DNA from 4 places in the Franconibacter daqui genome. Region 4 is predicted to be linked to each of the others. Evidence: predicted binding sites of a transcription regulator. Region 4 holds the regulator's gene; each other region holds the start of a gene.

What was found. Region 4 encodes CRP, which controls carbon source genes, mostly activating them, when cyclic AMP is high. Its sites were predicted from a motif close to ATGTGANNNNNNTCACAT; they were not measured.
Positions count from the first base shown of each region.
Region 1: the regulator CRP is predicted to act here: its motif matches at 1,619-1,636, upstream of cytR (DNA-binding transcriptional regulator CytR).
Region 2: the regulator CRP is predicted to act here: its motif matches at 4,892-4,909, upstream of aaeR (HTH-type transcriptional activator AaeR).
Region 3: the regulator CRP is predicted to act here: its motif matches at 6,018-6,035, upstream of IEX01_RS16755 (YfcZ/YiiS family protein).

Region 1 covers NZ_BMKJ01000007.1:51,497-59,334, forward strand. The annotation lists gene priA (primosomal protein N') at 1-1,518, shown strand, start outside; gene cytR (DNA-binding transcriptional regulator CytR) at 1,682-2,716, shown strand; gene ftsN (cell division protein FtsN) at 2,804-3,856, shown strand; gene hslV (ATP-dependent protease subunit HslV) at 3,947-4,477, shown strand; gene hslU (ATP-dependent protease ATPase subunit HslU) at 4,487-5,818, shown strand; gene menA (1,4-dihydroxy-2-naphthoate polyprenyltransferase) at 5,887-6,816, shown strand; gene rraA (ribonuclease E activity regulator RraA) at 6,909-7,394, shown strand; gene zapB (septal ring assembly protein ZapB) at 7,444-7,689, opposite strand.
Region 2 covers NZ_BMKJ01000002.1:42,475-50,312, reverse strand. The annotation lists gene IEX01_RS09535 (barstar family protein) at 1-37, opposite strand, end outside; gene IEX01_RS09530 (NAD-dependent succinate-semialdehyde dehydrogenase) at 83-1,537, opposite strand; gene aaeB (p-hydroxybenzoic acid efflux pump subunit AaeB) at 1,637-3,604, opposite strand; gene aaeA (p-hydroxybenzoic acid efflux pump subunit AaeA) at 3,610-4,542, opposite strand; gene aaeX (p-hydroxybenzoic acid efflux pump operon protein AaeX) at 4,550-4,753, opposite strand; gene aaeR (HTH-type transcriptional activator AaeR) at 4,927-5,877, shown strand; gene IEX01_RS09505 (glycerate kinase) at 5,890-7,077, opposite strand; gene garR (2-hydroxy-3-oxopropionate reductase) at 7,138-7,838, opposite strand, start outside.
Region 3 covers NZ_BMKJ01000005.1:221,301-229,138, forward strand. The annotation lists gene IEX01_RS16725 (heme lyase CcmF/NrfE family subunit) at 1-1,279, shown strand, start outside; gene dsbE (thiol:disulfide interchange protein DsbE) at 1,276-1,833, shown strand; gene IEX01_RS16735 (cytochrome c-type biogenesis protein) at 1,830-2,288, shown strand; gene ccmI (c-type cytochrome biogenesis protein CcmI) at 2,285-3,475, shown strand; gene mlaA (phospholipid-binding lipoprotein MlaA) at 3,503-4,258, shown strand; gene fadL (long-chain fatty acid transporter FadL) at 4,408-5,775, opposite strand; gene IEX01_RS16755 (YfcZ/YiiS family protein) at 6,128-6,412, shown strand; gene fadI (acetyl-CoA C-acyltransferase FadI) at 6,587-7,838, shown strand, end outside.
Region 4 covers NZ_BMKJ01000004.1:345,827-353,664, forward strand. The annotation lists gene IEX01_RS15530 (YccS/YhfK family putative transporter) at 1-2,018, opposite strand, end outside; gene crp (cAMP-activated global transcriptional regulator CRP) at 2,083-2,715, opposite strand; gene IEX01_RS15540 (OsmC family protein) at 3,024-3,428, shown strand; gene IEX01_RS15545 (phosphoribulokinase) at 3,450-4,319, opposite strand; gene IEX01_RS15550 (YheU family protein) at 4,434-4,652, opposite strand; gene IEX01_RS15555 (hydrolase) at 4,653-5,669, opposite strand; gene IEX01_RS15560 (NUDIX hydrolase) at 5,781-6,500, opposite strand; gene prs (ribose-phosphate diphosphokinase) at 6,698-7,555, shown strand; gene IEX01_RS15570 (nicotinate phosphoribosyltransferase) at 7,567-7,838, shown strand, end outside.

The sequences.
Region 1 (7,838 bases), on a different contig from region 4:
TCCGGCAAAACGGAGGTTTACCTCAGCGTGCTGGAGAATGTGCTTGCCCAGGGCCGCCAGGCGCTGGTGCTGGTGCCGGAAATCGGCCTGACGCCGCAGACCATCGCCCGCTTTCGCGAACGCTTTAACGCGCCGGTGGAAGTTTTACACTCCGGGCTTAACGACAGCGAGCGGCTGAGCGCCTGGCTTAAGGCGAAAAGCGGCGAAGCGGCCATCGTTATCGGCACCCGCTCCGCGCTCTTCACGCCGTTTAAAAATCTGGGCGTCATCGTTATCGACGAAGAACACGACAGCTCCTACAAGCAGCAGGAAGGGTTCCGCTACCACGCCCGGGATCTCGCGGTTTATCGCGCCCATACCGAGCAGATCCCTATTATCCTTGGCTCCGCCACGCCTGCGCTGGAAACGCTGCACAACGTGCGCCAGCGTAAATACCGCATGCTGAAGCTAACCCGTCGCGCCGGCAACGCGCGCCCGGCTCTGCAGCACGTTCTGGACTTAAAAGGCCAGCCGCTGCAGGCGGGGCTTGCGCCCGCGCTTATCGCCAGCATGCGCCAGCATTTGCAGGCCAATAACCAGGTCATCCTGTTTCTTAACCGCCGCGGCTTCGCCCCTGCGCTGCTGTGCCATGACTGCGGCTGGATTGCCGAATGCCCGCGCTGCGACCATTACTACACGCTGCATCAGGCGACGCATCAGTTGCGCTGCCATCACTGCGACAGCCAGCGCCCGGTGCCGCGCCAGTGCCCGCAGTGCGGCTCCACGCATACCGTGCCGGTGGGGCTGGGCACAGAGCAGCTGGAGCAGACGCTCGCGCCGCTTTTCCCCGACGTGCCAATTTCCCGCATCGACCGCGACACCACCAGCCGCAAGGGGGCGCTGGAGCAATACCTGGCGGAAGTGCATCGCGGCGGCGCGCGTATTCTTATCGGCACCCAGATGCTGGCGAAGGGGCATCACTTTCCTGACGTCACGCTGGTGGCGCTGCTGGATGTCGACGGCGCGCTGTTTTCCGCCGATTTCCGCTCCGCCGAACGTTTCGCGCAGCTTTATACCCAGGTGGCGGGCCGCGCTGGCCGCGCCGGCAAACAGGGCGAAGTGATCCTACAGACCCACCACCCGGAGCATCCTTTATTACAGACGCTCTTAAGCCAGGGGTATGACGCCTTCGCCGATCAGGCGCTGGCGGAGCGCGTCGGCGTTTCACTGCCGCCGTTCAGCAGCCATGTGCTGATTCGCGCTGAAGATCATAACAACCAGGAAGCGCCGCAGTTCCTGCATCAGATGCATAACCTGCTGCGCTCCAGCCCGCTGGCGGACGACCATTTATGGATCCTCGGCCCGGTGCCCGCGCTGCAACCCAAACGCGGCGGCCGCTACCGCTGGCAACTGCTTTTACAGCATCCCTCCCGGCAACATTTACAGCGCCTGCTTGGCAACAGCCTGGCGCTCGTCAACACCCTGCCCGCCGCGCGTAAAGTGAAGTGGGTGCTGGATGTCGACCCGATCGAAAGTTAACCAACCTGCCGATTTCTGCGAAACATATCGAAAAAAATAAAATCTCCATCACATTACTGATGTAATTTTTGTAAGTCGGTGCTTTAAATAGCTGATATGAATGTGATGTAGGTCAGATACAGGATGTATCTGCGTCCGCCGTGGCGCAGGTGAGGAGAAGAAGTTGAAGCCCAAGAAGCAGGTTGCCGCCGCAACCATGAAAGATGTCGCCGCCAAAGCTCGCGTTTCGACGGCCACGGTATCGCGCGCCTTAATGAACCCGGAAAAGGTATCGCAGACCACCCGCCACCGCGTTGAACAGGCGGCTATCGACGTGGGCTACCTGCCCAACTCGCTCAGCCGCAGCCTCAAGCGCAACGAATCCCGCACTATCCTCGTTATCGTACCGGATATTTGCGACCCTTTTTTCAGCGAAATTATTCGCGGCATTGAAGTCACGGCGGCGGAGCAAGGCTATCTGGTATTGATTGGCGACTGCGCCCACCAGAACCAGCAGGAAAAAACATTCATCGACCTGATTATTACCAAGCAAATCGACGGCATGCTGCTGCTCGGCTCCCGGCTGCCTTTCGACGCCAGCAAAGAGGAGCAGCGCAACCTGCCGCCGATGGTGATGGCGAATGAATTCGCGCCGGAGCTGGAACTGCCGACGGTGCATATTGATAACCTCACCGCCGCTTTTAACGCGGTCAATTACCTGCATGAGTTGGGCCACGAGCGCATCGCCTGCATCGCCGGGCCGGAAGAGATGCCGCTGTGCCATTATCGCCTGCAGGGTTACATACAGGCGCTGCGCCGCTGCGGCATTACCGTCGACCCGCACTATATCGCCCGGGGCGATTTTACCTACGAGGCGGGCGCCAACGCGCTTTCACAACTGCTCGACCTGCCTAAGCCTCCCACCGCCGTTTTTTGTCACAGCGACGTAATGGCCCTTGGGGCGCTCTCGCTCGCTAAACGCCGCGGCTATAAGGTGCCGGACGATATCTCGCTGATAGGTTTCGATAATATTTCGCTTTCCGCCTTCTGCGACCCGCCGCTGACCACCGTCGCGCAGCCGCGTTTTGATATCGGCCGCGAAGCGATGCTGCTGCTGCTCGATCAACTTCACGGGCAGACGGTCAACAGCGGTTCGCGCCTGCTCGATTGCGAGCTGGTGGTCCGCGGCTCAAGCAGCGCGCCGAAGCCGCGAAAATAAGCGGCTTTAAGACGCCCCCGACTGGTCAAAGGGCCGCCCCTTAAGTAACATGGCGGGCTGATAACGAACGAATACAGCGAAACGATAGTGGCACAAAGAGATTATGTACGCCGCGGACAGCCGGCTCCCGCGCGGCGCAAAAAGAGTCCTACCCGCAAAAAGCAACGTAACCTGCCTGCTGTTTCCCCGGCTATGGTCGCCATCGCGGCCGCTGTGGTGGTCGCTTTTATCGGCGCCCTGTACTTTATTACCCATCACAAGAAAGAAGAGGCGGAGACGCTGCCGGGCCATAAAGTGGCGGGCAACGGGCTGCCGCCGAAGCCGGAAGAGCGCTGGCGTTATATTAAAGAGCTGGAAAGCCGCCAGCCTGGCGTTGTGAAACCCACCGAGCCTACGGCAGGCGGGGAAATCATGAACCAGGAGCAACTGACCAACGAACAGCGCCAGCTGCTTGATCAGATGCAGGCGGATATGCGCCAGCAGCCGACGCAACTAAGCGAAGTGCCGTGGAATGAGCAGACGCCGGAGCAGCGCCAGCAAACGCTGCAGCGCCAGCGGCTTATTCAGCAGCAACAGCTGAACGCGGCGGCGCAGCAGCAGCGTAACCCGCAGCGTGTCGCCGAGCAGCAGCAGCCATACCAGCCGCAGCAGACTCGTCAGCCGCAGGCATATCAGCAGCAAACGCGTCAGACGCAGAGCTATCAGCAACAGCCTGTGCGCACCGAGGCGTATCAGCAGCCGCAAGTGAAAACCGCGCAGCCGGTTCGCAGCAACGCGCAACAGCAGCCTTATCAGGATCTGCTGCAAACGCCGCCGCATAACACCGCGACGCGTACGCAGCCGAAAACCGAGCAGAGCGCACCGGTCACCCGCGAGGCGGAAACGGCAAAACAACCTGCCGCGAAAAAAGACGAGCGCCGCTGGATGGTGCAGTGCGGCTCGTTTAAAGGCGCGGAACAGGCGGAAACCGTACGCGCGCAGCTGGCCTTCGAGGGCTTTGATTCACGCATTACCGCCAACAACGGCTGGAACCGCGTGGTTATCGGCCCGATGAAAGGCAAAGAGAACGCCGACGGCACCCTCACCCGCCTGAAGCTTGCGGGCCATTCAAACTGCATTCGTCTCGCCGCCGGGGGTTGAAAGCCCCGAAACGCCCCCCATCTATAATTGCATTCTGCCCCGTACACCGTGCGGGGCCCTTCTTTAGCCTATGCAATAAGGGGATTGCTCGTGACAACAATAGTAAGTGTGCGCCGCAACGGCCAGGTCGTGATTGGTGGTGACGGACAGGCCACCCTGGGCAATACCGTGATGAAAGGCAACGTGAAAAAAGTGCGTCGCCTGTATAACGACAAAGTTATCGCCGGTTTTGCAGGCGGCACCGCAGACGCCTTCACGCTGTTTGAACTGTTTGAACGCAAGCTGGAAATGCACCAGGGCCATCTGGTCAAAGCCGCCGTTGAGCTGGCGAAAGACTGGCGCACCGACCGTATGCTGCGCCGCCTCGAAGCGCTGCTGGCGGTGGCGGATGAAAACGCCTCGCTTATCATCACCGGCAACGGCGACGTGGTGCAGCCGGAAAACGACCTGATCGCCATCGGTTCCGGCGGGCCTTACGCGCAGGCCGCGGCGCGCGCGCTGCTGGAAAACACCGAGCTTGGCGCTCGTGAAATCGTAGAGAAGTCGCTGGGGATTGCGGGTGATATCTGCATCTACACCAACCACTTCCTCACCATCGAAGAATTACCTTCTAAAGCGTAAGGATCTCCCATGTCTGAAATGACTCCTCGCGAAATTGTCAGCGAACTCGACAAACACATTATCGGTCAGGACGCGGCGAAGCGTTCTGTCGCTATCGCGCTGCGTAACCGCTGGCGCCGTATGCAGCTTAACGAAGAGCTGCGCCATGAAGTGACGCCGAAAAATATTCTGATGATTGGCCCGACCGGCGTCGGTAAAACCGAAATCGCCCGTCGTCTGGCGAAGCTCGCCAACGCGCCGTTTATTAAAGTGGAAGCGACCAAGTTCACCGAAGTGGGCTACGTAGGTAAAGAAGTGGATTCTATCATCCGCGATCTAACCGATTCCGCTATTAAAATGGTGCGCATGCAGTCCATCGAGAAAAACCGCTATCGCGCTGAAGAGCTGGCCGAAGAGCGTATTCTTGACGTTCTGATCCCGCCAGCAAAGAACAACTGGGGCCAGCCGGAGCAGGCGCAGGAGCCTTCCGCCGCCCGTCAGGCGTTCCGCAAAAAACTGCGTGAAGGCGAGCTCGACGACAAAGAGATTGAAATCAATCTCGCCGCCGCGCCGATGGGCGTGGAGATTATGGCGCCTCCTGGTATGGAAGAGATGACCAGCCAGCTGCAGTCGATGTTCCAGAACCTGGGCGGCCAGAAGCAGAAACCGCGCAAGCTGAAAATCAAAGACGCCATGAAGCTGCTGGTGGAAGAAGAAGCGGCGAAGCTGGTTAACCCGGAAGAGCTGAAAGAGCAGGCTATCGAAGCGGTTGAGCAGCACGGCATCGTCTTTATCGACGAGATCGACAAAATCTGTAAGCGCGGCAACGTTTCCGGCCCGGATGTCTCCCGCGAAGGCGTGCAACGCGACCTGCTGCCGCTGGTGGAAGGCTGCACCGTCTCCACCAAGCACGGCATGGTGAAAACCGACCACATCCTGTTTATCGCCTCCGGCGCGTTCCAGGTGGCAAGCCCGTCTGACCTTATTCCGGAACTGCAGGGCCGCTTGCCTATCCGCGTAGAGCTGCAGGCGCTGACCACCGAAGACTTTGAGCGCATCCTGACTGAGCCGAACGCATCGGTCACCATGCAGTACAAAGCGCTGATGGCGACCGAAGGGGTGAACATCGACTTTACTGACGATGGCATCCGCCGTATCGCCCAGGCCGCGTGGCAGGTGAACGAAACCACCGAAAACATCGGCGCGCGTCGTCTGCACACCGTGCTGGAGCGCCTGATGGAAGATATCTCTTACGACGCCAGCGACCTCGGCGGCCAGAGCATTACCATTGATGCGCAATACGTAAGCAAACATCTGGATGAGCTGGTGGCAGATGAAGATCTGAGCCGTTTTATCCTATAATCGCGCGCAACGCATTTTCATCACAGTTGATGGGGGCAATGCCCCCATTTTTTATTGTTGGCGCACTCATGACTGAAACCGTTTCTTTAAGCCGTACCCAGGCCTGGCTGGAAAGCCTGCGCCCGCGTACGCTGCCTCTCGCTTTCGCCTCGATTGTGGTCGGCACGGCGCTTGCCTACTGGCAAGGCATGTTCGATCCCCTCGTCGCTCTGCTGGCGCTGCTCACCGCCGGGCTTCTACAAATTCTCTCGAACCTCGCCAATGATTATGGCGACGCGGTAAAAGGCAGCGACAAGGCGGACCGCATCGGCCCGTTGCGCGGCATGCAAAAAGGGGTGATCACCGCGACGCAGATGAAGCGGGCGCTGGTTGTCACCGTTATCCTGATTTGCCTTTCCGGCCTTGCGCTGGTGCGCGTCGCCTGTCATACCATGACGGACTTTGTCGGCTTTCTGGCGCTTGGCGCGCTCTCTATCGTCGCCGCCATTACCTATACCGTCGGCAACCGCCCTTACGGCTATATGGGGCTTGGCGATCTCTCGGTGCTTATTTTCTTTGGCTGGCTGAGCGTTATCGGCAGCTGGTATTTACAGGCGCACACGCTGATCGGGGCGATTGTCCTGCCTGCCACCGCCAGCGGCCTGCTGGCTGCCGCCGTGTTGAACATTAATAACCTGCGCGATATCGACAGCGACCGCATGAACGGTAAAAACACGCTGGCGGTGCGTCTGGGGCCGGTGATGGCGCGCCGCTACCACGTTGCGCTGCTGATGGGCTCGCTGCTCTGCCTTGCGGTTTTTAACCTGCTGTGGCTGCAAAGCGCCTGGGGCTGGCTGTTTGTTCTCGCCGCCCCTTTGCTGGTTAAACAGGCGCGCTATGTCTTAAGCGAGCAAGAACCCGTCGCGATGCGCCCGATGCTTGAGCGCACGGTAAAAGGCGCGCTGCTGGTTAACCTGTTGTTTGCGCTGGGCGTTGTGCTCAGCCGCGTGCCTTTTTAGCTGACAAATATCAATTAACAATTGATGATTTTGCCAACAATGCGCGTTAAGCGATATACTGAAAACTCTTGCAGCAACTAAGCGTTAAGCCAATGAAATACGATACTTCTGAGCTTTGTGATATCTACCAGGAAGAGGTCAACGTCGTTGAGCCGCTTTTTACTAACTTTGGCGGCCGCTCTTCGTTTGGCGGACAAATCATCACGGTAAAATGTTTCGAGGACAACGGGTTGCTGTATGAGCTGCTCGAGGAGAACGGCCGCGGCCGCGTGCTGCTGGTCGACGGCGGCGGCTCGGTACGCCGTGCGCTGGTCGATGCCGACCTTGCGCGCCTCGCAGTGCAGAACGAGTGGGAAGGCCTGGTGGTCTATGGCGCGGTGCGTCAGGTGGACGACCTTGAAGAGCTCGACCTCGGCATTCAGGCCATCGCCGCCATTCCGGTGGGCGCGGCTGGGGAAGGCATCGGCGAAAGCGACGTGCGCGTTAATTTCGGCGGCGTCACCTTCTTCTCCGGCGACCATCTCTATGCCGACAATACGGGCATTATCCTCTCCGAAGATCCGCTGGATATCGAATAACAAAAACGGGCGCTTCAGGCGCCCGTTTTTGTTTGGTCAAAGCGTAAAATCACACTTCTTCCATTTTGCCCAGCAGCGCCTGCAGACGCTCCTGCCATACGTGTTGCTGTTCGCGCAGCTGATGGTTCTCACGCTCCAGCTCTTCGCGGCTGCCCTGCGCGTTTTGTACTTCCTGCGCCAGGCTGTTGTTCTTTTCTTTCAGCTCTTCGATTTCCATCTGCAAAAGCGTGATGGTATCAACCGCCTGCTGTACTTTTGCTTCCAGTTTCTCAAACACTTCAAATGACATCGTCATACCTCTCCTGAATTGCAAGGCGTTGATGGATGGCTATCCTCGTCCCGGTTGCCGGCGACGCCTTATGTTACGTGCGAAAACGCTAGTCCCGATTGTATGAAGCGTGACAGCCAGTGTCCAGCGGCATCCCGCGCTGTTTGCGGATTGCC
Region 2 (7,838 bases), on a different contig from region 4:
CGGTAATTTCATCGAAATCGAAGGTGTAGATTTTCATGCTGCGTCACCGGTCTATGGAGCGGCCCGCAGGCCGCCCTCTGTTTCAGAGTCCGCCCAGATGCAGGGTTTTCACTTCCATAAACTCTTCCAGCCCCAGCACCGACCCTTCGCGTCCCAGACCTGACTCTTTTACTCCGCCAAACGGCCCCAGTTCCGTTGATACCGCACATTCGTTAATGCCAATCATGCCGCTCTCAATCTGCTGGGAAACGCGGAAAACGCGTTGCAGGTTTTGCGTGTAGAAGTAAGCCGCAAGGCCATAAGGGGTATTGTTGGCGCGCTGAATCACCTCCTCTTCCGTTTTAAAACGGAAGCAGGCCGCCAGCGGGCCAAACGTCTCTTCCTGCGCAAGCTTCATTTCGTCGTTAGCGTCAATCAGGACGGTAGGTTGCCAGAAGTTGCCGCCCAGTTCGTGCGGCTTGCCGCCCACCAGCACTTTTGCCCCTTTCGCTACCGCGTCTTCGACGTGTTCACGTACTTTATCCACGGCCGATTGCTCAATCAGCGGGCCGACGACCACGCCGTCATCCATGCCGTTGCCGACTTTAAGCGCCTTAACCGCTTCCGCCAGCTGATTCACGAAGCGCTCGTAAATCCCGTCCTGAATAAAAAAGCGGTTTACGCTTACGCATACCTGGCCTGCATTACGGAATTTATTGGCGATAGCCCCTTTTACCGCCGCGTCGATATCGGCGTCGTCAAAAACGATATAAGGCGCGTTGCCGCCAAGCTCCATGGAGACCTTCTTCATGGTTTCCGCCGCGTTGCGCATCAGCGTTTTCCCTACGGCGGTAGAACCGGTGAAGGAGATTTTACGCACCTGCGGGCTGGCCATAATGGCGTCGCTGATTTCCGAGGTGTTGCCCGCCACGGCATTGAGCACGCCGTCCGGCACCCCCGCCTGCTTAGCCAGCGCCAGCAGCGCGAAAGCGGAAAGCGGCGTATTGTTGGCGGGCTTAATCACCCCGGTGCAGCCTGCGGCGAGCGCCGGACCAAGCTTGCGGGTCAGCATTGCCATCGGGAAGTTCCAGGGCGTAATGGCCGCCACGACGCCCACCGGCTCTCGGGTCGCCAGAATGCGGGAACCCGGCTTAATGGGCGGGATTATCTCGCCGTTGGCGCGCTTGGCCTGCTCGGCGAACCACTGAATAAAGCTTGCGGCGTACTCCACCTCGCCTTCCGCCTCCTTGCGGGGTTTCCCCTGCTCGGTGGTCATCAGCTCGCCAAGCCAGCTTTTGTTCTCAATGATCAGCTGGTACCAACGGTAAAGGATTTCTGAGCGTTCTTTCGCCGTCTTTGCCCGCCAGGCCGGAAAAGCGCGGCTCGCGGCGGCAATCGCCGCTTCGGTCTCTTTCTTGCCTGCCTTAGCGACTTTCGCTACCACCTCGCCTGTGGCCGGGTTAAGCACATCGAAGGTGCTTGCTGCGGTATGCCATGTGCCATCAATCAGATAGCCTGTCTGAAAAAGGGCGTTATCCGCCAGGGTTTGCATCGTCATCTTCTCCTCCTGACCGTTGTGTCCTGTCGTCTTGCGTAAGTATAGCTACAAAAAAACCGACGCTTCTGGCGTCGGTCCGGAGGGGAAAACGGATGAAAATCAGCGGTCCGTCAGGGCATGCTGATACTTATGCAGCATCGTGGTAAGGCGCTTCACCGGCTCGGTAACCTGCAGCGGCGCCTCCCAGACGCGCAGTTTCTCCTGGTAGATATCCAGCTCATCCAGCAGTTGCTTAAAGGTTTGACGACGCTTATCTACGCTTCTTGCGGCAATCACCCGATCGGCGGTATTGCGCAGCTGGCGGTGAAACGCGGAGAGATCCGCATTCACAGGAATGGGCACCTCCCGCAGACGCTGATGCGCGATAATCAGGTTCAGCGCCAGGCGGAATTTCGCCACATCGCCGGGGAATTTATTCAGCAACAGAAAAAGCTGTTGATAAAGCGCCGGCAGATGGTTCTCGCGGCGGCGCGCCTTATTAGTGGTTAACGACGAGACTGCCGCCGAGACAAACTGGTTAAGCAGCGTACGCCCGGTTTGCGCCTGTGAGTTATCCCGGATAACCAGAATCACCATCATCGCCAGCATACAGCCCACCAGTTGCCCCAGAGCGCTGTCGAGGAACTGGCTGAAGTGAAAGGTCATCGGGTTATCCAGCACGATGATGTTAATCGTTCCTGCAAGCGCCCCCATCGACCCGAGCCGCCGCTTCTGCACTTCAACGCCAATGAAAAAGCCAAGCAGCGCAAGGCTGATGCAGAGCAGCAGCATGCTTTGCTGGGTGGCAGGGATAAGCACAAGGAAATAGAACGCCCCGAGCGGCAGCGCCGCCAGCATGCCATAGACGAAGTCGAGCGCGACCATGCGCGGATTCGGCAGACGCATGGCAAGCGCCGTAACGACGGCAATCATCACCATCGCGCCGCTGCCGGAGGTCCAGCCGGTCCACAGCCAGAACAGCGCGCCCAGCAGGCAGGAAACGGTAGTACGCCAGAAGTTAATCATGGCGTGATGACGTTCTGCCGAAACCGGTCTCACCACCACCTCACCGCTCAGCACCTCCTCTTCCACCGCGCTGATTTTCGCGTTGGTAATCACCCCGCGTTTCAGCAACAGGTAGCGGGTCGCGGCGCCGATCCAGCTATAGATAGTGACTGGCGTATCGTGCTCACCAGTCCAGGCCATGACGCGACGCATAAACTTAAGCCGCTTATGCACGTCAGCCGCCGTTTCCACCGGCTCGGCGAACAGCTCACGGTACTCGGGCGCGATAGCCTCCGGCCGACTGTTCTGAATAAGCCAGGTTTCGCACGCCTGAGTAATCATCGTCAGCGACACGGTGTTAAGCGCCTTCAACCGGCGGTTAGCCCGCGCCCAGCGCGACGATTCAATCTTCAGGTTGGTGCGCATTCCCTCCAGCGCGGTGGTGCGGCGCACCAGCGCGCCCCAGGCTTTATCCAGCGCTTCGCTGTCGCCGTGGTTAATGCAAAGCTGCATAAGCTGGAACTGCGCCACCAGCAGGCTATCCAGCTCCCGGTCGATTTCACGCTTAATGGAGCGCGGAGAAAAGAGCAGGTCGGCGACGATGGCGCAAAAAATACCTATCACTATCTCGCTGCAACGCTCCACCGCAAACTGCGGCGTGGAGAGCGGCGCAGTCTGAATAGTGATGACGATGATGAGCGCCGTGTAGCCCGCCAGCCCCCAGGCGTAAGAGTTCTCCACTTTTACCAGCGATGAAATCCACGTACAGAAGCCCGCCCAGATGCAGCAGACCATCAGCATCACCACCGGCGCGCGGATCATCGAGATAATAATCACCAGCGCCGCGATACAGCCGATAAAAGTGCCGACGATGCGCAGCATGCCACGATAGCGGATAGCGCCAGACCACGGCTCGCCGCCTGCGGCAAAGGCGGGCCCCGCCGCGACGATGGCGGCGGTCAGCACCGCCCAGCGCGGCGTCTCAAGCTGGAAGTGAAAGCCGACAAAAAGCGCCAGCACAATGGCGGTGGCGAGCTTAATGGCGAAGCGCACATGCTGCGGCGCGATAGAGAGGATGCCCATAACGATTAACCGAATTCGCGCAGCCGATGCATCAGCTTGTTAAAAGGCGATTCCTGGCTGCGGTCCCTGTCTTTTTCGCCGGTGATCACTACCGTTGCGGTCGTGCCCGCCGGGAAGAGGTTCCCCGTTTGTTGATCGAGGTGGATACGCACCGGCACGCGCTGCGCAAGGCGCACCCACTCCAGGTTGGAGTCCACCGACGCCATGCCTTTGTCGTCACGCGTGCTGCTGGCGTTGGTCACGCCTGCCGCCACGCTGTCGACGGTGCCGTGCAGCACCGAGTTGCTGCCAAGCGGCGTAATCTCTGCGCGATAGCCTGGGCGCACGCCTTCAAGCTTGGTCTCTTCCATATAGGCCAGCACATAGAATGTGTTCTGTTTAACCAGCGCCACGGCGGTAGAGCCGCGGGTAATAAACTCGCCGGCGTAGACGTTCAGGTTGGTGACCCAGCCGTCGGCTGGCGCGCGGATAACCGTGCGCTCTAAATCGAGTTTCGCCAGGTCCCGGGTCGCCTGCGCTTTCGCCAGCTGATGCAGCACAGTCTGCAAGACGTTGTTAGACTGATCGATCTCCTCGCGCGACATCGCCTGTATGCCAAGACGGTTGCGGCGGCCCGCTTCGCGACGTTTTTCGCCGGCCAGCGCGTCGTAATAGGCGACGTCCGCCTCGGCTTCTTCCAGCGCTTTCTGGTAGCGCGGCTGGTCGATGGTAAACAGCACCTGACCTTTTTTCACCAGCTGGTTGTCGTGGACATTAACGGCAGTGACAAGCCCGGCGACATCGGGCGCGATGGCTACCACGTCGGCGCTAAAACGGGCGTCGCGCGTCCACGGGGATTCGGTGTAATAAACCCAGGCACGAAAAATCGCGATGAAAGCCAGGATGACCAGCACCAGGGTAATCGCAGTACGGGAGAGTGTTCTTGTAAGCGTTTTCACATCAACCTCAGACAAACAGACGCGATATTAAATAAAACAGGCAGCAATAAAGCGCCGTATTAAAGAGAGCCGGATGCCAGACAAAATCATAGAGCCCCGTAGGGGCCAGCAGGCGGCGCACCAGCCAGAAAATCGCCAGTGATAAGATAAGCTCGATGAAGATCGGCGGAAACGAGAGGCCGAACACCACGATAACGGGAAATAGACTCATGATGACTCTGATTACTGTGCAGGCGACGATTATTAACGATAGACCGCAACCGGGTGGCCTGGATGGCCGGGAGAGAGCGCGGCGTTGGTTATCTTAGTAATAATATATTAACGTAACTGATAATAAGTTATCTACGATATGTGATCTAAATCACTTTTAAGCCAGAGTGAATAATGGAACGACTAAAACGCATGTCCGTATTCGCAAGGGTGGTGGAGCTCGGCTCCTTCACCAGTGCGGCAAGGCAGCTGCAGATGAGCGTCTCTTCTATCAGCCAGACGGTATCAAAACTTGAGGATGAACTGCAGGTTAAGTTGCTCAACCGCAGCACCCGCAGCATCGGCCTGACCGAAGCGGGAAGGATTTATTATCAGGGTTGCCGCCGCATGCTGCATGAAGTGCGGGAAGTGCATGAACAACTCTATGCGTTTAATAATACGCCTATCGGCACCCTGCGCATCGGCAGCTCCTCCACCATGGCGCAAAACGTGCTGGCGACCATGACAGCGGACATGCTCAGAGAGTACCCGGGCCTGACGGTCAATCTGGTGACCGGCATCCCGGCGCCGGATCTGATAGCCGACGGCCTGGACCTGGTTATCCGCGTCGGCGCATTGCAGGATTCCAGCCTTTTCTCGCGTCGCCTCGGCTCTATGCCGATGGTGGTCTGCGCCGCCAAAAGCTATCTGGCCCTGAACGGCGCGCCGGAAAAGCCTTCCGATCTCGCCAGCCATTCATGGCTTGAATATAGCGTGCGGCCCGACAACGAGTTTGAACTGATTGCCCCGGAAGGGATTTCAACGCGTCTGATCCCGCAAGGACGGTTTGTCACCAACGACCCGATGACGCTGTCGCGCTGGGTGAAAACCGGGGCAGGCATCGCGTATGTGCCGCTAATGTGGGTGATCGATGAGATCAACAGCGGGGAGCTTGAGATCTTATTGCCGCGCTACCAGTCCGACCCGCGTCCGGTTTATGCGCTTTATACCGAGAAAGACAAAATGCCGCTGAAGGTGCAGGTGTGCATCAACTACCTGACCGAGTACTTTGTGAAGGTGGCGCAGGTTTACCAGACGATACGGGGAACCGGCAACGGCGTGGAAACGCCGTTGCCGCCAGCCTGAAACCAATGGGGTTTACAGCACGCCAGGCTCGCACTCTTTCACCGTCTGGCTCTGCTTTTCCGCCACGCTCATCCCTACCTGCAGCGTGGCGGCGATATTTCTCGCCGAGCGGTAAACGTTGTCCGCGGCGTTGCGCAGCGCCTCGTCCAGCGTGCCGATACTGTTGAGCACGCTGAACACCGCATCCAGCCCATGCTGGTGGACCACCGCCACGTCAGGCGTCAGCGAGCCGGCGATGCCGATAACGGGCTTATGATACTTTTTCGCGATGCGCGCCACGCCCACCGGCACTTTGCCGTGAATGCTCTGGCTGTCGATACGCCCTTCCCCCGTCACCACCAGCGTGCAGTTGTGAATATGATTTTCCAGATGCAGCGCTTCTGTTACCAGCTCAATACCGCTTCGGAGTTCTGCATTCAGGAAGGCTATCAACGCCGCGCCCATACCGCCCGCCGCGCCCGCGCCGGGTATGGCGTCCACGTCTCTTTGCAACTCGCTGCGGATAACCTGCGCGTAGTGCGCCAGGCACTCATCCAGCTGGCGCACCATCTGCGGATCCGCGCCTTTCTGCGGCCCGAAGATAAACGAAGCGCCTTGCTCGCCGGTAAGCGGGTTTGTCACGTCGCAGGCGACTTTGATATCGCACTCCTGCAAACGGCTATCAAGCGCGCAGAGATCGATGCGGGCGAGCTTCGCAAGCGACGCCCCACCCGGGCCAATCTCCTGGCCGGAAGCCTCGCAGAGCTTCGCGCCGAGCGCCTGCACCATGCCCGCCCCGCCGTCATTGGTGGCGCTGCCGCCAATACCGATAAGAATATGACGCACGCCGCGATCCAGCGCGGCCAGGATAAGCTCGCCGGTGCCGCGCGAGGTGGTTAACAGCGGGTTGCGCTGCGAAGTCGGCACCAGCGCCAGACCGCTCGCCTCCGCCATTTCAATAAACGCGGTGTTGCCGTCGCCCGAAATCCCCCAGCTGGCTTCCACCGGCTGCCCGAGCGGCCCCGTTACGCGGGTGGTGATAGTCGTGCCCTGCGTGGCGCTGACCATCGCGTCCACCGTCCCCTCGCCGCCATCGGCAAGCGGCACGCAGACATAGTCAGCATGGGGGAATATTTCGCGAAAACCTTTTTCAATCGCCTGCGCCACCTCGGCGGCGGAGAGACTTTCTTTCCATGAATCGGGTGCAATGACTATTTTCATAAGTAATCCAGACCGGAGAGATAACCGGGCGCCAGCGGCGCCCCTGTCGTTATTTCATCGCTATTTTGCGACTTCGACTTTCGCCAGCTTTTCGTAATAGCACGCCAGCGCGCTGTGGTCGGCGGTGCCCAAGCCATCCGCCTTCAACGCCTGCATCATTTCCATAACCGCCGCCGTCAGCGGCAGCTGCGCGCCCACGCCGTGCGAGGTATCCAGCGCGTTCGCCAGATCTTTAATATGCAAGTCGATACGAAAACCGGGCTTGAAGTTGCGCTCCATCACCATCGGCGCTTTGGCATCGAGCACGGTGCTGCCCGCAAGGCCGCCGCGAATCGCCTGATAAACCAGATCCGGGTTGACACCCGCTTTGGTCGCCAGAACCAGCGCTTCCGACATCGCAGCGATGTTCAGCGCCACAATCACCTGGTTTGCGAGTTTCGTGACATTGCCTGCGCCGATATCGCCGGTATGCACCACCGAGCCCGCCATCGCTTTCATCAGATCATAGTATTTATCGAATAACGCTTTATCGCCGCCCACCATCACCGACAGCGTGCCGTCGATAGCTTTTGGCTCGCCGCCGCTGACCGGCGCATCCAGCATGCCCACGCCTTTCGCCTGTAACGCCTCGCTAATTTCACGGCTGGCGAGCGGCGCAATCGAACTCATGTCGATAAGCGTCAGGCCCGCGTGCGCCCCTGCAATGAGGCCGTTCTCGCCCAGCGCCACCTCTTTAACGTGCGGAGAGTTAGGCAGCATGG
Region 3 (7,838 bases), on a different contig from region 4:
TGGCTCCGCCTGGGCTTATTATGAACTGGGCTGGGGCGGCTGGTGGTTCTGGGACCCGGTGGAAAACGCGTCCTTTATGCCCTGGCTTGTGGGCACGGCGCTGATGCATTCGCTGGCGGTAACCGAAAAGCGCGGCAGCTTCCGCGCCTGGACGGTGCTGCTCGCCATTACCGCCTTTTCCCTTTGTCTGCTTGGCACTTTTCTGGTGCGCTCCGGCGTACTGGTTTCGGTACACTCGTTCGCTTCCGATCCGGCGCGCGGCATGTTCATCCTTGCGCTGCTGGTGATTGTGATTGGCGGTTCGCTGCTGCTTTACGCCGTGAAGGGCGGGCAGGTTCGGGCGCGGGTGAGCAACGAACTCTGGTCGCGCGAATCTTTCCTGCTTGGCAACAACGTGCTGCTGGTTGCCGCCATGCTGGTGGTTTTACTCGGCACGCTGCTGCCGCTGGTGCATAAACAGCTGGGGCTTGGCAGCATCTCCATTGGCGAGCCGTTCTTTAACACGCTCTTTAGCGCGCTGATGGCGCCGTTCGCGCTGCTGCTCGGCATCGGGCCGCTGGTGCGCTGGCGTCGGGACGAGCCGCAAAAGCTGGTTAAACGGCTGGCGGTAGCGCTGGCGGTGACCGTGGCGTTTTCCCTGCTGCTGCCGTGGCTGATGCAGGATCGCATTGAGGCCATGACGGTTGTAGGACTGCTGATGGCAGGTTGGGTGCTGGTGCTGGCGCTGATGGAACTGCACGAGCGCGCCACGCATCGCCACGGTTTCTGGCGCGGCCTGGCGACGCTTTCGCGCAGCCACTGGGGAATGGTGCTGGGCCATGTGGGCGTGGCGGTGACGGTGGTCGGCATCGCTTTTAGCCAGAACAACAGCATTGAGCGCGACGTGCGCATGAAGGCGGGCGACAGTATCGACATTCACCAGTACCACTTCGTCTTTCGCGATGTGCATGACGCCACAGGCCCCAACTGGCGGGGCGGCGTGGGCATTATCGATGTTACCCGCAACGGCAAACCTGAAGCCACGCTGCATGCCGAGAAACGCTATTACAACAGCAGCCGGATGATGATGACCGAGGCGGCCATCGACGGCGGCCTGACGCGCGATCTCTACGCCGCCCTTGGCGAAGCGCTGGATGACGGCAGCTGGGCGGTGCGGCTTTATTACAAACCTTTTGTGCGCTGGATCTGGTACGGCGGCGTGTTGATGGCCCTTGGCGGCCTGCTGTGCATGCTCGACCCGCGCTACCGTCTACGTAAAACCCTGAAGGAGGCGCAATGAAGCGCAAGGTGCTGTTTATCCCGCTTATCCTCTTTCTGCTGCTGGCGGGCGCGCTGCTCTGGCAACTGGTGCGCAACGCGGGCGGCGATGATCCGACCACGCTGGAATCCGCCCTGATTGGCAAACCGGTGCCGGTGTTTCGCCTGGAGTCGCTGAACGAGCCGGGCAAAATTTACGACCAGGCGGTACTGACGCAGGGCAAGCCGCTGCTGCTTAACGTCTGGGCGACCTGGTGCCCTACCTGTCGCGCCGAACACCAGTTTTTAAACGGCCTTGCCGCGCAGGGCGTGCGGGTCGTCGGCATGAACTATAAAGATGACCGCCGCAAGGCGGTGAACTGGCTGAACGAACTGGGCAATCCTTACGCGTTGAGCCTTTACGACGGCGACGGCATGCTGGGGCTGGATCTGGGCGTTTACGGCGCGCCGGAAACGTTCCTTATCGACGGCAACGGCATTATTCGCTACCGCCACGCGGGCGATCTTAACGATCGCGTCTGGCAAAACGAGCTTAAGCCGCTGTGGGAGAAATACAGCAAGGGGGCGGGCGCATGAAACGCGTTTTCGTGCTGTTTGTCGGCCTGCTTTTGAGCCTGAGCGCCTGGGCCGCCATCGACACCTATCAGTTTAAAGACGAAGCGCAGGAGCAGCAGTTTCGCCAGCTTACCGAACAGCTGCGTTGCCCGAAATGCCAGAACAACAGCATTGCCGATTCTAACGCCATGATCGCTGCCGACATGCGCCAGAAGGTCTACGAGCTGATGCAGCAGGGACAGAGCAAGCAGCAGATTATCGACTATATGGTGGCGCGCTATGGCCATTTTGTGACGTACGAACCGCCGGTCACGCCGGGCACGATTATTCTCTGGCTGCTGCCTGCCTTGTTTGTTCTCGGCGGCGCAGTGATGATTGTTCGCCGCAGCCGTAAAAGAGCCGCGCAGGGCGCGCTCAGTGAAGCAGAACGCCAGCGGCTGGCGAAGCTGCTCGATGAAAAAAGGAACCTGCCATGACGCTGCTAATTACTGTCATTGCTGTTTTACTGGCGGCCGTTTCGGCGTTGCTCTTTTTTCCGTGGGCCGGGCGCCCGGCGGTCGATCGCGATACGCTTAACCGCGCTTTTTACCACTCTCGCCTGCGCGAGCTGGAAGAGGAGAAAATCCCCGGGCGCGATGAAATGGTGGTGGAGTTGCAGCAAAGCCTGCTCGCGGATATTCCTGAGCAGCAGCCTGCGAAACACCGCCCCTTCGGCCGTCTGGCGCTGTTGCCAGGCGTCATTCTGCTGGCGGCGGTCAGCATTGGCGCTTTTATCAAAACATCCAGCCTGTCTCACGTGCTGGAATGGCAGCAGGTTACGCAACAGACGCCAGCGCTTATCCAGCGGGTGATGGACCCGGACGCGAAACCGCTGACGATGGAAGAGATGGCGCGCCTGGGGCTTGGGCTGCGCACGCGTCTGCAGGATGACCCGCAAAACGCCGAAGGCTGGATGATGCTTGGGCGCATCGGTATGGTGCTGAACAACGCTTCCACCGCCACGGCGGCCTTTGAGCGCGCCTGGCGACTGGCGCCGGATAACCTTGACGCGAAGCTCGACTATGCTGAAGTGCTTACCCGTTCGTCGGATGCGGAAGATAACCAGCAGGGCGAAAAATTGCTCCGGGAGGTGCTTTCCCAACAGCATACCAATATTCGCGCGCTCGGCCTGCTCGCTTTCAGCGCTTTTGAGCAGCAGCGTTATAAAGAAGCGATTGGCGCCTGGCAAATAATGCTGCGCTTGCTGCCTGCTGACGATGAGCGCCGCGCGGTTATCATGCGCAGCATCGCGCAGGCGAAAGTGGAAAGCGGCATGGACAACGCGAAAGTGGCTGTTAAAATCACGCTGTCGCCGCAGGCGGAAAAAGCCTTACCCGAGAAGGGGATAGTCTTTGTTTCCGTCACTGATGGCGTTTCAGCAGTGCCTGTCGCGGCAAAAAAATTGCCGCTGGGACATTTTCCGCTAACACTTACTCTTGACGATACCAACGCCATGATGCCGGACAGGCTGCTTTCCTCGGTGCGTCAGGGAATTATTAAAGTGCATATTTCGCAGGCGGGCACGCCCGCACCGCAGACGGGGGACTGGACAGGCCAGAGCGCGCTGATTCAGTTCAATGCTTCCACGCCGGTGGAAGTTGAGGTTTCGCAGCCTCAACCCTGAGCGCGACGACTTTACAGGGAGACTGAGATGAAATTTCGCCTGACCGGGCTTGCTCTGGCCGCCACGCTGCTGGTGGGCTGCGCCAGCTCTTCGCAAACGGAGCAGGGACGTTCGGACCCGTTCGAAGGGTTCAACCGCACCATGTATAACTTCAACTTTAACGTGGTAGACCCGTACGTACTGCGCCCGGTGGCGGTCGCCTGGCGCGATTATGTGCCGCAACCTGCGCGCAATGGCCTGAGCAACTTCACTGGCAACCTGGAAGAGCCGGCGGTGATGGTGAACTATTTCCTGCAGGGCAATCCTTACCAGGGGATGGTGCACTTTACCCGCTTCTTCCTCAACACCCTTCTGGGGATGGGCGGCTTTATCGATGTGGCGGGCATGGCGAATCCCAAGCTGGCGCGCGAAGAGCCGCACCGTTTTGGCAGCACGCTGGGCTATTACGGCGTGGGCTATGGTCCTTATCTGCAACTGCCTTTTTACGGCAGCTTTACGCTGCGTGAAGATGGCGGCGACGCGGTGGATACGCTCTATCCGGTGCTCTCCTGGCTGACCTGGCCGTTGTCGGTTGGGAAATGGGCGGTGGAAGGGGTGGAAACCCGTGCGCAACTGCTGGATTCCGACGGCCTGCTGCGCCAGTCTTCGGACCCTTATATTCTGGTGCGTGAAGCTTACTTCCAGCGCCATGACTTTATCGCCAATGGCGGTAAACTCAAGCCGCAAGAGAACCCGAACGCCCAGGCGATTCAGGACGATCTCAAAGAGATTGATGCTGAATAAGCGATGGCAGAATGTAAAAAAGGCGAACTCCGGGTTCGCCTTTTTTATCGGCGCCGGTTGAAACCAGGCCGGTTTGCAGGGCAGGTAATATTCCCACGCAAAAGAAAAGGCGAGCCATCGGCCCGCCTTTTTTGATAAGTAAACCGTTATCAGAACGCGTAGTTAAAGTTCACGCCATACAGCCAGGCTTTACCTTCAGATTTGAAGGTATACGGGCCTTCGGTGAATTCCACGTGCTGACCGTGCATATAAGAAATGCCGGCGTCCACGGAAGCATCTTTATTGAAGGCGTAAGTAGCGCCGGCGCTCAGCCACAGACGATCCTGGTCCGGAATGGAGATGGAGCGGTGGTCGGCTGGCACCGGGCTGTCGTCAAACGCGATACCGGTGCGGAAGGTCCAGTAATCGTCCATGTAATAAGTGGTGCCCAGCGCGATGCGGTAAGCATCCCTGAAGTTCTCTTCTTTCTGGAACAGCGTCTGGCCGTTGCTGTTGGTCGCCTTCAGCTCTTCAAACTGGCTCCAGCTGGTGTAGGTCAGGCTGTAGTGTACGGCCCACTGCGGCGCCACTTTGTTATAACCGGAGATTTCCCACATTTCAGGCAGGTTCAGCGTCAGCGAGCCGCCCGTAGTGCTGCCGCCGGTGCCGTAAGGCAGACCCAGACCATAGGCGGCGTTAATCGGGTTAATCGCCGCAGGCAGGCTGCTCTTATAATCGCCGTCAAAGTCGATTTTTACTTCAGAACGGTAGGTAAAGCCGTAACGGTTATCTTTATCTACTTCATAAAGGATCCCCGCGTTCCAGCCGAAGCCCCACTCATCGCCTTTCAGATAGGCGATTTGAGTATCAGAACTGATGCCAGCCGCCTGGGCTGCAATAGCGCGCGCAGTCGCCGCAGGAATAAGACCCGCCTGCGCTTGTCTTGCAATGCCGCCTGCAAGCAGCTGCGGCAGATCGCCTGCGTAACGTTCAATCTTCGCGCGCGCATAAACCGCGTCGAAGCCTACGCCGAAGCTCCAGTGGTTGTCCAGGCGATAGGCGCCGCTTAAGTTAAGGTTAATGGTTTCGAGGTCAGTCTTGCCGCCCACAGAGCCAGCGGTATAGCTGTCGTTATATTCCGTCGCCAGGCCGTAGTTAGAGGTAACTGACGCGCCCCAGCCAAACTGCTCGTTAATCGGCGCCACGAAATGCAGGTTCGGCACCCAGGCGGTCGGCGCGATGTTGTCCGAGTCCAGGCTGCGGCCTGTCTGCGAACGGCCGGAGACGTTGACGTCCGGGTCTACAAAAATGGCGCCGCCGGAGAAGGTCGGGCGGTCAAACATCATAATCAGCGCCGGGTTGCGGCTTGCGTTGCCCGCATCATCGGCGATAGCGCCTTCCCCTGAATAGGCACGGCCCAGGCCAGAGGAAGAAAATTCGTTTAGCTGGAAACCTGCAGACCAGGCTTGAGAAGAGACGATTGCCACTGCGACCGCGAGAGCAGATTTGGTAAACAGGGTTTTCTGGCTCATGACCATAACCTCATCCATTTATTATTTTTAAATAATGTTACCTAAGGTAACAGGAGCGCGAAGTGTAGGGTCTGAGGTACAGCTTACAAATCAGACCAGTGGCGAGAGTATAGGTCCGACCAGCCGATATGTTGCAAGTATGTTTATAACATTTTTCAATTGTGATCTTCGAAACGCGATCCCGTCTGCAAAATTCGAAGCGGCGTCGATCATCAGGTTGGGTGAATTTTGCGTTAGATCATTTTTAATTGTGATTTCGGTCACTTATCGCCGCTTAAACAAAGTTAATGTGGAGGGTGAATTTCCGGCAGCGTAAAATAACCGCATCGTTTTTGCGTTATTAAAAGAGGAAATCACAATGAGTAAATGCAGTGCTGATGAAACCCCGGTTTGTTGCTGTATTGATGTGGGTACCATCATGGACAATACCGATTGTACCGCCTCTTACAGCCGCGTATTCGCAAGCCGCGCCGAAGCAGAGGAAACCCTGGCGGCCCTGACGGCGAAGGCCCGTGAAGTGGAGTCGGAGCCGTGTCAGGTCACGCCGCGCTTTACCGAGGTGGAAGGCGGCGTACAGATGGATATCGATTTTGTTTTTGCCTGCCAGGCGGAAACCATGATCTTCCAGCTCGGCTTGCGGTAAACCCTTCTTCTTAAAACGCCTTCTTTTTGCCAGGAAGGCGTTTTCTTTTGCCCCTCAATTCGTGTTTCGCCTCGCACTTTTTCCTCTCTCTGATTGGCTCAATGTAAATTTTTGGTTAAGAATGTTATCAGGTCAGACCACTTTTGCGCTTTAACGTTTTTACAGGGGAAGGTTATGAGTCAGGCATTACCGCTGGTCACCCGGCAGGGGGATCGCATCGCGATTATCAGTGGGTTACGTACCCCTTTCGCCCGTCAGGCGACGGCGTTTCACGGCGTTCCGGCGGTCGATCTCGGCAAGATGGTGGTCGGTGAACTGTTGACGCGCAGCGAAATCTCGCCAGACGTTATCGAACAGCTGGTGTTTGGCCAGGTTGTGCAAATGCCGGAAGCGCCCAATATCGCTCGTGAAATTGTGCTTGGCACCGGGATGAACGTTCATACCGACGCTTACAGCGTCAGCCGCGCCTGCGCCACCAGCTTCCAGGCGGTAGCCAACGTCGCGGAAAGCCTGCTGGCGGGCACGATTCGCGCCGGGATTGCCGGCGGGGCGGATTCCTCTTCTGTGCTGCCGATTGGTGTGAGCAAAACGCTGGCGCGCACGCTGGTGGATGCGAACAAAGCGCGCACCATGAGCCAGCGGCTTAAGCTTTTTTCACGTCTGCGGATGCGCGACTTGCTGCCGGTGCCGCCAGCGGTAGCGGAATACTCCACGGGCCTGCGGATGGGCGATACCGCCGAGCAGATGGCGAAAACCCATGGCATTACCCGCGAGCAGCAGGATGCGCTGGCGCACCGCTCGCACCAACTGGCCGCAAAGGCCTGGGAAGAGGGGAAACTTGCGCAGGAGGTTATGACCGCTTACGTGCCGCCTTACCGCGAACCCTTTAGCGAAGATAATAACGTTCGCAAAAACTCGACAATAGCCGATTACGCTAAGCTGCGCCCGGCATTCGACCGTCAGCACGGCACCGTAACCGCCGCGAACAGCACGCCGCTCACCGACGGCGCTGCGGCAGTTATCCTGATGACCGAATCCCGCGCCAGAGAGCTGGGGCTGCAGCCGCTGGGCTACCTGAGAAGCTACGCTTTTACCGCAGTCGATGTGTGGGAAGATATGCTGCTCGGCCCCGCCTGGTCGACGCCGCTGGCGCTGGAGCGCGCCGGACTTACGCTTAACGATATAACTCTGTTCGACATGCATGAAGCCTTCGCCTCGCAGACGCTCACGAATTTAAAAATGCTGGCAAGCGATCGTTTTGCCCGTGAGGTGCTTGGACGCGATCGCGCGACGGGCGACGTGGATGAGTCAAAATTCAACGTGCTGGGCGGCTCCATCGCCTACGGGCATCCGTTTGCCGCCACCGGCGCGCGCATGATTACCCAAACCTTAAACGAACTGCGCCGCCGCGGCGGCGGCTTTGGCC
Region 4 (7,838 bases):
GAAGAGATCGTATGCATGGTGTTCAGGTGGCCGAGAATACGGTGCACATGCTGTTCCATGACGCTCAACGCGGTATCCGGCAGCGTCTCTGGCCCTTCCAGAATATTCGCGTCGTGGGATTCCCCCGGCTCATCATATTCCAGCCGTTGCTGGCAGCGCTGCAACGCAATTTCACAGGACTCCAGATAACGCGCCGCCAGTTCCGGCGTCAGCATATGGTGCTCGCGCGCCATCGTCGTCATGGCGTTGATATGCTCAACGATAAACTGGCTGTGCGTAACCCAAAGCTTCATATCATCCAGGTAGTGGGCGTTGAAGCCAGGCTCCTGCATCGCCTGGTTCAGCGAGTTATAAAGCGCGTTATGCGCCTGGTTGACACGCATCCGCTGCCAGGCAAGCGGCGCAGGCTGCGGGTCGTCGCTCAGGATAAGGCGCAGCGCCTCCTGGTCCGCCTCCAGCGCGTCGTGGGCGTTCTGGCGCAGCAGCCCGCTTTGCCACTGCGGCCACAGCCAGACCATACCGCCGAAAGCGATAAAGCAACCAATCAACGTGTCGATAAGCCGGGTGACGATAAACTGTTCGCCGTTCAGCGACAGCAGCTGTAAGGAGTAAACCGCCGTCACCGTGAAGCCAATCATCGCCCAGCCATAGTTTTTGCGAAGGATAAGGTAGCTAATGAGCGTGATAGCCAGCATCACCAGCAGCATGTAGCCCTGCGGCACATGCAGGTGCAGCGTGACGCCCGCGATGATTAACCCCGCCAGCGTGCCGGCCGCTCGCTGGAGAATGCGCACCCGCGTCGCCCCGTAGCCATTCTGCGTCACAAACATTACGGTCATGAGGATCCAGTACGGTTTGGGCAGATGGAACGCGTTGCCAACGAGGCTTGCGATGCTCAGCATCACTCCCAGCCGTGCGGCGTTGCGCAAAGCGGCGGATTTGAGCGAAAGGTAGCTTTTCAGCGCCGGGAATAGCGGCAGCCGTTTCTGCCGGTCGGCCATCAGGTCGCGGGCATAGAGTGGGCGCTGCGTGCGCAGGATGCGGGCGATGCGACTGAAGTGGTATTCGCAGAAATGCCCTACAAGGTTGTCCGGGTGCTGGCGGGCGATTTTCTCCAGCGCGGCGATTTGCTTATCCATGGCGAAACGCTGCGGATAACGATGGTAGAGGATGTCGTCGGCCATGACGCGCAGTCGCGCGCTGATGGTCTGTGCGTTCCAGCGGATCACCGCCTCGGCGTGGCTGCGCTCCACCAGCTTTTGCACCTCCTCCGGCTGATGCAGGCTGACCGAAATATGTTCTTGCAAATCCAGCGCCATCTGGAAGGTGCGCAGCAGACGCTTATAGCCGCTCTGTTTCCCGGCCGCCAGCATGTGCAACTGCTGGTAGCACTGGCTGATAAGGTCCACCACTTTTTGCTGATGCGTAAGCAGCGGGGGCAGGGCGGTCTCCGGGTCGGTATGCTGCGTCAGCAGGTTATATTTCGCTTCGCAATAGTCCGCCAGCTGGCGATACAGCAAGCTTAGCGACTCGCGAAGCGGCTGCTCGCGCCACAGCCAGAACCAGAACCAGTTAAACAGCCCGTACCAGAGCGTGCCGAAAATATAGAGCAGGATAGGCTCCCAGACCGGCATGTTCCCCGCAAGGCTTAGCGTAAAAATAGCGGCGATAAGCGAAGCGGGCAGCAGCCGGGCATGCAGCGAGCTTATCTCCGCCGTCACGCCAAGCAGCAGCGCCATGCCTAAAAAGATAAGCGGCAGCGGCAGATTGTCCGCCAGTAACAGTTGCACGGTAAAACTGCTGACGGCAAAGAGCGAAGCGCCGACCGCCAGACGTTTGAAAAAGCGCTTGTGGGGCGTATCGAGCCCGGCGATGTTGCAGCAGGCAGGCACCAGCGAAAAAAGCAGGCCCTGTTGCAGATGGCCCAGCAGTAACCCAACCGCCACCGGCAGACACAGGATCAGCGTCTGGCGCAGGGCGTAGTTCACTTCCGGGTGATAAATGAGACGGCGAAACATAGAGGTAAGTGTAGAAACAAAAACGGCGTGTTACCGAAGCGACACGCCGTTTTTTTAAGGCGGCTTAGCGGGTGCCGTAAACCACGATGGTCTTACCGTGCGCGGAGATCAGGTTTTGATCTTCAAGCATTTTCAGGATGCGGCCAACGGTTTCGCGGGAGCAGCCCACGATCTGGCCGATTTCCTGACGGGTGATTTTAATCTGCATGCCGTCGGGATGGGTCATGGCGTCCGGCTGTTTCGCCAGGTTGAGCAACGTCTGGGCGATGCGGCCCGTTACGTCGAGGAACGCCAGGTTGCCGACTTTTTCAGAGGTGACTTGCAGACGACGCGCCATCTGCGAAGAGAGGCGCATCAGGATGTCCGGGTTCACCTGGATAAGCTGGCGGAATTTTTTATAGGAAATCTCGGCGACTTCGCAAGCGGTCTTGGCGCGAACCCAGGCGCTGCGCTCCTGGCCCTCTTCAAACAGGCCCAGTTCGCCGATAAAGTCTCCCTGATTCAGATACGAGAGGATCATCTCCTTGCCCTCTTCGTCTTTGATCAGCACTGCCACTGAGCCTTTAACGATGTAATACAACGTTTCCGCTTTTTCACCCTGGTGAATCAGCGTGCTCTTCGATGGGTACTTATGAATGTGGCAATGTGACAAGAACCATTCGAGAGTCGGGTCTGTTTGCGGTTTGCCAAGCACCATGCGCTGTTATCCTCTGTTTAAACTGGCTCCAAAGACGGGGCGCGGGTCCCCCATCTGGCTTTGCAATCATTATCTTCCCGCATCCCGGGAAGTTGGCTGTCCATGTCGTCGCAGCCGGTAAATTGTCTTGTCCTCTGCATACATGCATAACATCAATGTATCGCCGCAGCATCCAGACTGTTTTAGCATAGCTTTTCATGGGTGTCTTCTATTGTCTCGTTTCAGCTTGACGCAGGTCGCCCTTCCGTTGCCTCTTTCGCAACTGGCGCGTAATCTGTCAAAAATTTTTATACATCGGAGTGATGATTATGCAGGCACGAGTAAAGTGGGTTGAGGGATTGACGTTTCTGGGCGAATCCGCTTCAGGGCACCAAATCCTGATGGACGGCAATTCCGGCGATAAAGCGCCAAGCCCGATGGAAATGGTGCTGATGGCGGCGGGCGGTTGCAGCGCTATCGACGTGGTGTCTATTTTGCAAAAAGGGCGTCATGACGTTCAGGATTGCGAAGTGAAACTGACCTCAGAACGCCGCGAAGAAGCGCCGCGGTTGTTCACTCACATTAACCTGCACTTTATCGTAACGGGTAAGGCGCTGAAGGAGGCGGCCGTGGCGCGCGCGGTGGATCTCTCCGCTGAGAAATATTGCTCTGTGGCGCTGATGCTCGGCAAAGCGGTCAACATCACCCACTCTTATGAGGTGGTAGAGGTCTGACTCGGGGCGGCGTCAGCCGCCTTATTCAATTTTTTTCCCTTCCATCAATCGCTGCACCAGCGGCAGCATGATTAATTCCATCGCCAGCCCCATCTTGCCGCCGGGAACGACAAGCGTATTGATGTGAGAAATGAAGGAACCCTGAAGCATGGCGAGCAGCCAGGGGTAATCGATGTCTTCAAGGTTGCGAAAGTGGATAACCACGAAGCTTTCATCGAGCGAAGGAATGCCTTTCGCCGCGAAGGGGTTCGACGTATCCACTGTCGGCACGCGCTGGAAGTTAATATGGGTGCGGGAAAACTGCGGCGTGATGTAGTTAATGTAATCTTCCATTGATCGCACCACGGAATCCATCACCGCCTCGCGCGAATGCCCTCGCTCGCTGGTATCGCGAATCAGCTTCTGGATCCACTCAAGGTTGACGATAGGCACTACGCCCACCAGCAAATCCACATGCTGCGCCACATTGTGATGCGGCGTGACCACGCCGCCGTGCAACCCTTCATAAAACAGCACGTCGGTAGGCTCCGGCAGCGGCTGCCAGGGCGTAAAGGTGCCCGGCACCTGGTTCCACGGCACCGCTTCATCATAGGTATGCAGGTATTTGCGCGATTTCCCCTGGCCGCTGCGTCCATACTCGATAAAGGTTTGTTCAAGCAGGCCAAAGTCGTTGGCGTCGGGGCCAAAATAGCTGATATGCCGGCCTAAATCGCGCGCCTTGCGGATAGCCATATCCATTTCCGGGCGCGTATAGCGGTGAAAGCTGTCGCCTTCCACTTCCGCAGCATGAAGGTTTAGCTGAGCGAAGATCTTACGAAACGCAAGGCTGGTGGTGGTCGTGCCTGCGCCGCTGGAACCTGTAACGGCGATAACCGGGTGTCTTGATGACATAGCGAGAACTCCATGGATACGCGAAAAAGGTACGCCACTGACGCCAGCGTTCCGGCGCTGGCGGAATAGTTTGCTTCGCTCTGGCGTCAGCCTGACAACAAGTCAGGCTGACCATCAGCCACGGAACTGCCCGCGCGGCATGATATTGACCGTTTCGTGCAGTTCAGACCACACCAGAACGGCTTCGCCGTTCTGTAATTGCCGCTTAACGTCGGCCACTTTTTGTTCGAGCGAACGTTCATGTTCACCATAATCGGTGCCTTCGCGCAAGACAAACGCTTCAATCAGGTTGTCCAGCGTCTCGGGCGGTAGGTCTTGCCAGGGAATGATCATTTATCGGTCCAGATAAGTCGTTAACCAGTCGGGAATACGCTTTTCCAGCCACATCTGCGGACGTCGCAGCGTGCCGCCAACGAAGCCTACATGTCCGCCATGATCGGTCAGTTGATACTCGATATTAGCAGGCAGCGTTTCACGTTGCGGGATCACGTGATGATCCATAAACGGGTCATCTTTGGCATGGATGATAAGCGTAGGTCGCGTTATCTGGTTCAGTAAAGGCAGAGCGCTACACTGGCGGTAGTAGTCGATGGCGTCGCGAAACCCGTGGATTTTCGAGGTAATGGCGTCATCGAAATCGCGGATGCGGCGCAGGCGCTTAAGCTGCGCCAGGTCTATCGGCAGCGTGCCGGGCCACGCCTTAAGCTTGCGGCTCGCGTTCGCCTTCAGCAGGTTCAGCAGATAGCGCTGATAAACGCGGGAGAAGCCTTTATCCATATGGTAGCTGCACGCTTCCAGCATCAACGGCGCGGAAACCACCACGCCCGCCGCCAGCGGAAAGTCTGCGTTCAGCTTCGCCATCAGGCAGGCCAGCATATTACCGCCCAGCGAAAAGCCCACCGCCGCAGTCGGCGCTTCGCCGAAGCGCCGGTTCAGCCAGTTCAGAAACCAGGTGCCGTCTTCGGTTTCGCCAGAATGATAGATGCGCGGCATTTTGTTCGGCACGCCGCTGCAGCCGCGAAAATGCATCACGACGCCAAGCCAGCCGCGCTGCTTCGCCGCATGGATAAGCCCATGCGCGTAGGGGCTGTGCAAGCTGCCTTCCAGCCCATGAAAAACGACCAGCCGGGGCTTGTGGCGAGCGGCTTGCGGTTCTTCGCTAAAGGCGAGATCGACAAAATCGCCGTCCGGCAAGTCGAGGCGTTGCCAGTGCGGCGTAAACTGTAGCCGACGGCGTAGCAGCCGCGGCAGCATGGTTTGCAGATGCGCGTTGCTCAGGCCCGGCATCGGCTGAAAATGTTGCGAGCCGGTGGGTGGAGCGGTCAGTTCTGCAGGGGTTATTTCGGCCATAGCACCAGATTAATGTAATGAGTTCGCGAATGACTATAACGATTGTTATTCATATTGTTGATGATTTGGTGCGGCGGGGCACGATAACGAACCGGGCGTTTGGAAAAAAGACTATTCCGCCAGCAGATTACGTGAGAAAAGGTGAATGTTGGCATCTGCCTTGCGTCGCCAGAGCCGCGCTTTGCGTGCGCCGGTCGCCACGCTTTCGCCGGTTTCTTCAAACATGCCGGAGGCTTCAAACCGGCGAATCAGGCTCTTACGCTGGATTGGCTGGCCAAGAATGATTTCCGTCGCCTCATGCAGCTGCGTCAGGGTAAAGCGCTCCGGCAGACAGTAGACCGGCAACAGCGAATACATGGTTTTCTGGCGCAGGCGATGAAGGGCTGCCTGGATAATCTCGCTGTGATCGAAGGCGAGTTCCGTGTTCGGCAGCGCCGATACCGGCACCCACTTCGCGTCGCTCACCGAGGCGATATGGGGCTGGCAATCGACCCAGGCGATAAGCGCAAACCAGGCGGCGGTCAGGCTCCAGCCGCGCGGGTCGCGCGTCGGGCCGGAAAACGTCTCCAGCTGCTCCAGCCAGGAAGGGCTGACCCCGGTTTTTTCGGTAAGCTTACGCAGCGCCGTGGCGTGGGTTGAATCATCCTTTTCAATATCAATAAACCCGCCTGGCAGCGCCCAGCGCCCCTGCTGCGGCTGTCTGGCGCGCTGTACCAACAAAACGCTTAGCGCCTGCTCCGCAATTGTGAACAGCACGCTGTCCACCGTCACCAGCGGCGAAGGAAAACGCGAGGGATCGTATTGCTGCAGGTATTCCGCTTCTGTCGTCATGGTCAGTTCAGGCTAATTGTCGGAGGGACAAGTTTAACAGTCTCGCTCTGTCGGGCAAAGTAAACCTTTATTTTATTAATAATCAGTATGTTAACTTCGCGGTGAGGAAAGCGCGAAAATTAGTGCTTGCCATTTAATGTCTCATGGACAATATTAAATGTGTCGCACGGACAATAACTAAATTTGAGGAGCGAACCATGATGCAGCCGCAACTGAAACTGGATGGTAAAGAGATAGAGGTTGAAACCGGGCGTTTTCCTGACGGCGCCGTCTGGGCGAAAGTGGCGGGCGAGCTGCCTGCCACGGCTTCGCTGATGCAGATTCGCGCCGCCGCCATGAAAAACATGGATGACTTCATGCTGCTGGCGCAACTGACTGAAGCGGTACGGCACGGCTGCGATGTCCGCTTCAGCCATCTTGAGCTGCCGTGGCTGCCTTATGCCCGCCAGGATCGCCATATGCAGCAAGGCGACAGCTTTGCACTGAAGGTTTTCGCCAGCCTGCTTAATCAACTGGCGTTCGACAAAGTTATTGTGCTGGACCCCCATAGCGAAGCGGCAGCCGCGGCTATCACTAATCTGGTAGCTATTCCTCAGGAGCGCTGCCTGCTACAAAGCGAAACGCTGAGCGCCGCGTTGCGCGCCGGAGAACTAATGCTGGTGGCGCCTGACGCGGGCGCGCTTAAAAAAATCCACGCCGTGGCGCAGGCTGTCGGTGCAGACGGGTTCGCTACGCTTACGAAACAGCGCAACGTAGCGACCGGCGAGCTAACCGGTTTCCGCCTGGTGGAAGGCGATGTAAAAGGCAAGGCGGCGCTGATTGTTGACGACCTGTGCGACGCCGGAGGCACCTTCATCGGTTCCGCTCAGGTGTTGCGCGATGCCGGCGCTCTTAGCGTCAGCCTGTATGTCACCCACGGCGTTTTCTCTAAAGGCGTGGAAAACCTGTTAAGCCAGGGAATCGATCGGATCTATACCACCACCTCGCTCGCAAGCGCTGAGCTTGCCGCGAATAATGTTGACGTGATTGATATCAATAAAATTTATAACGCTTAAGGAGAAAGAAAATGATGAACCCGATTCTGGCTATCGATGGTTACAAAGTTTCACACCGCGAGCAGTACCCGGCAGGAACGACAAAGGTTTATTCAAACTTTACGCCGCGCAGCGATCGTCATTTTCATTCTCCGGTAGCGGACGGCAAGCTGGTCTTTTTCGGCCTGCAGGGCTTTTTGCAGTGGTTCCTGGTTGATCTCTTCAACGAGCGCTTCTTTGCCCGTGACGAGCAAGAAGTGGTGGCGGAATACCAGACGGTTATGGACAGCTACATGGGCAAAGG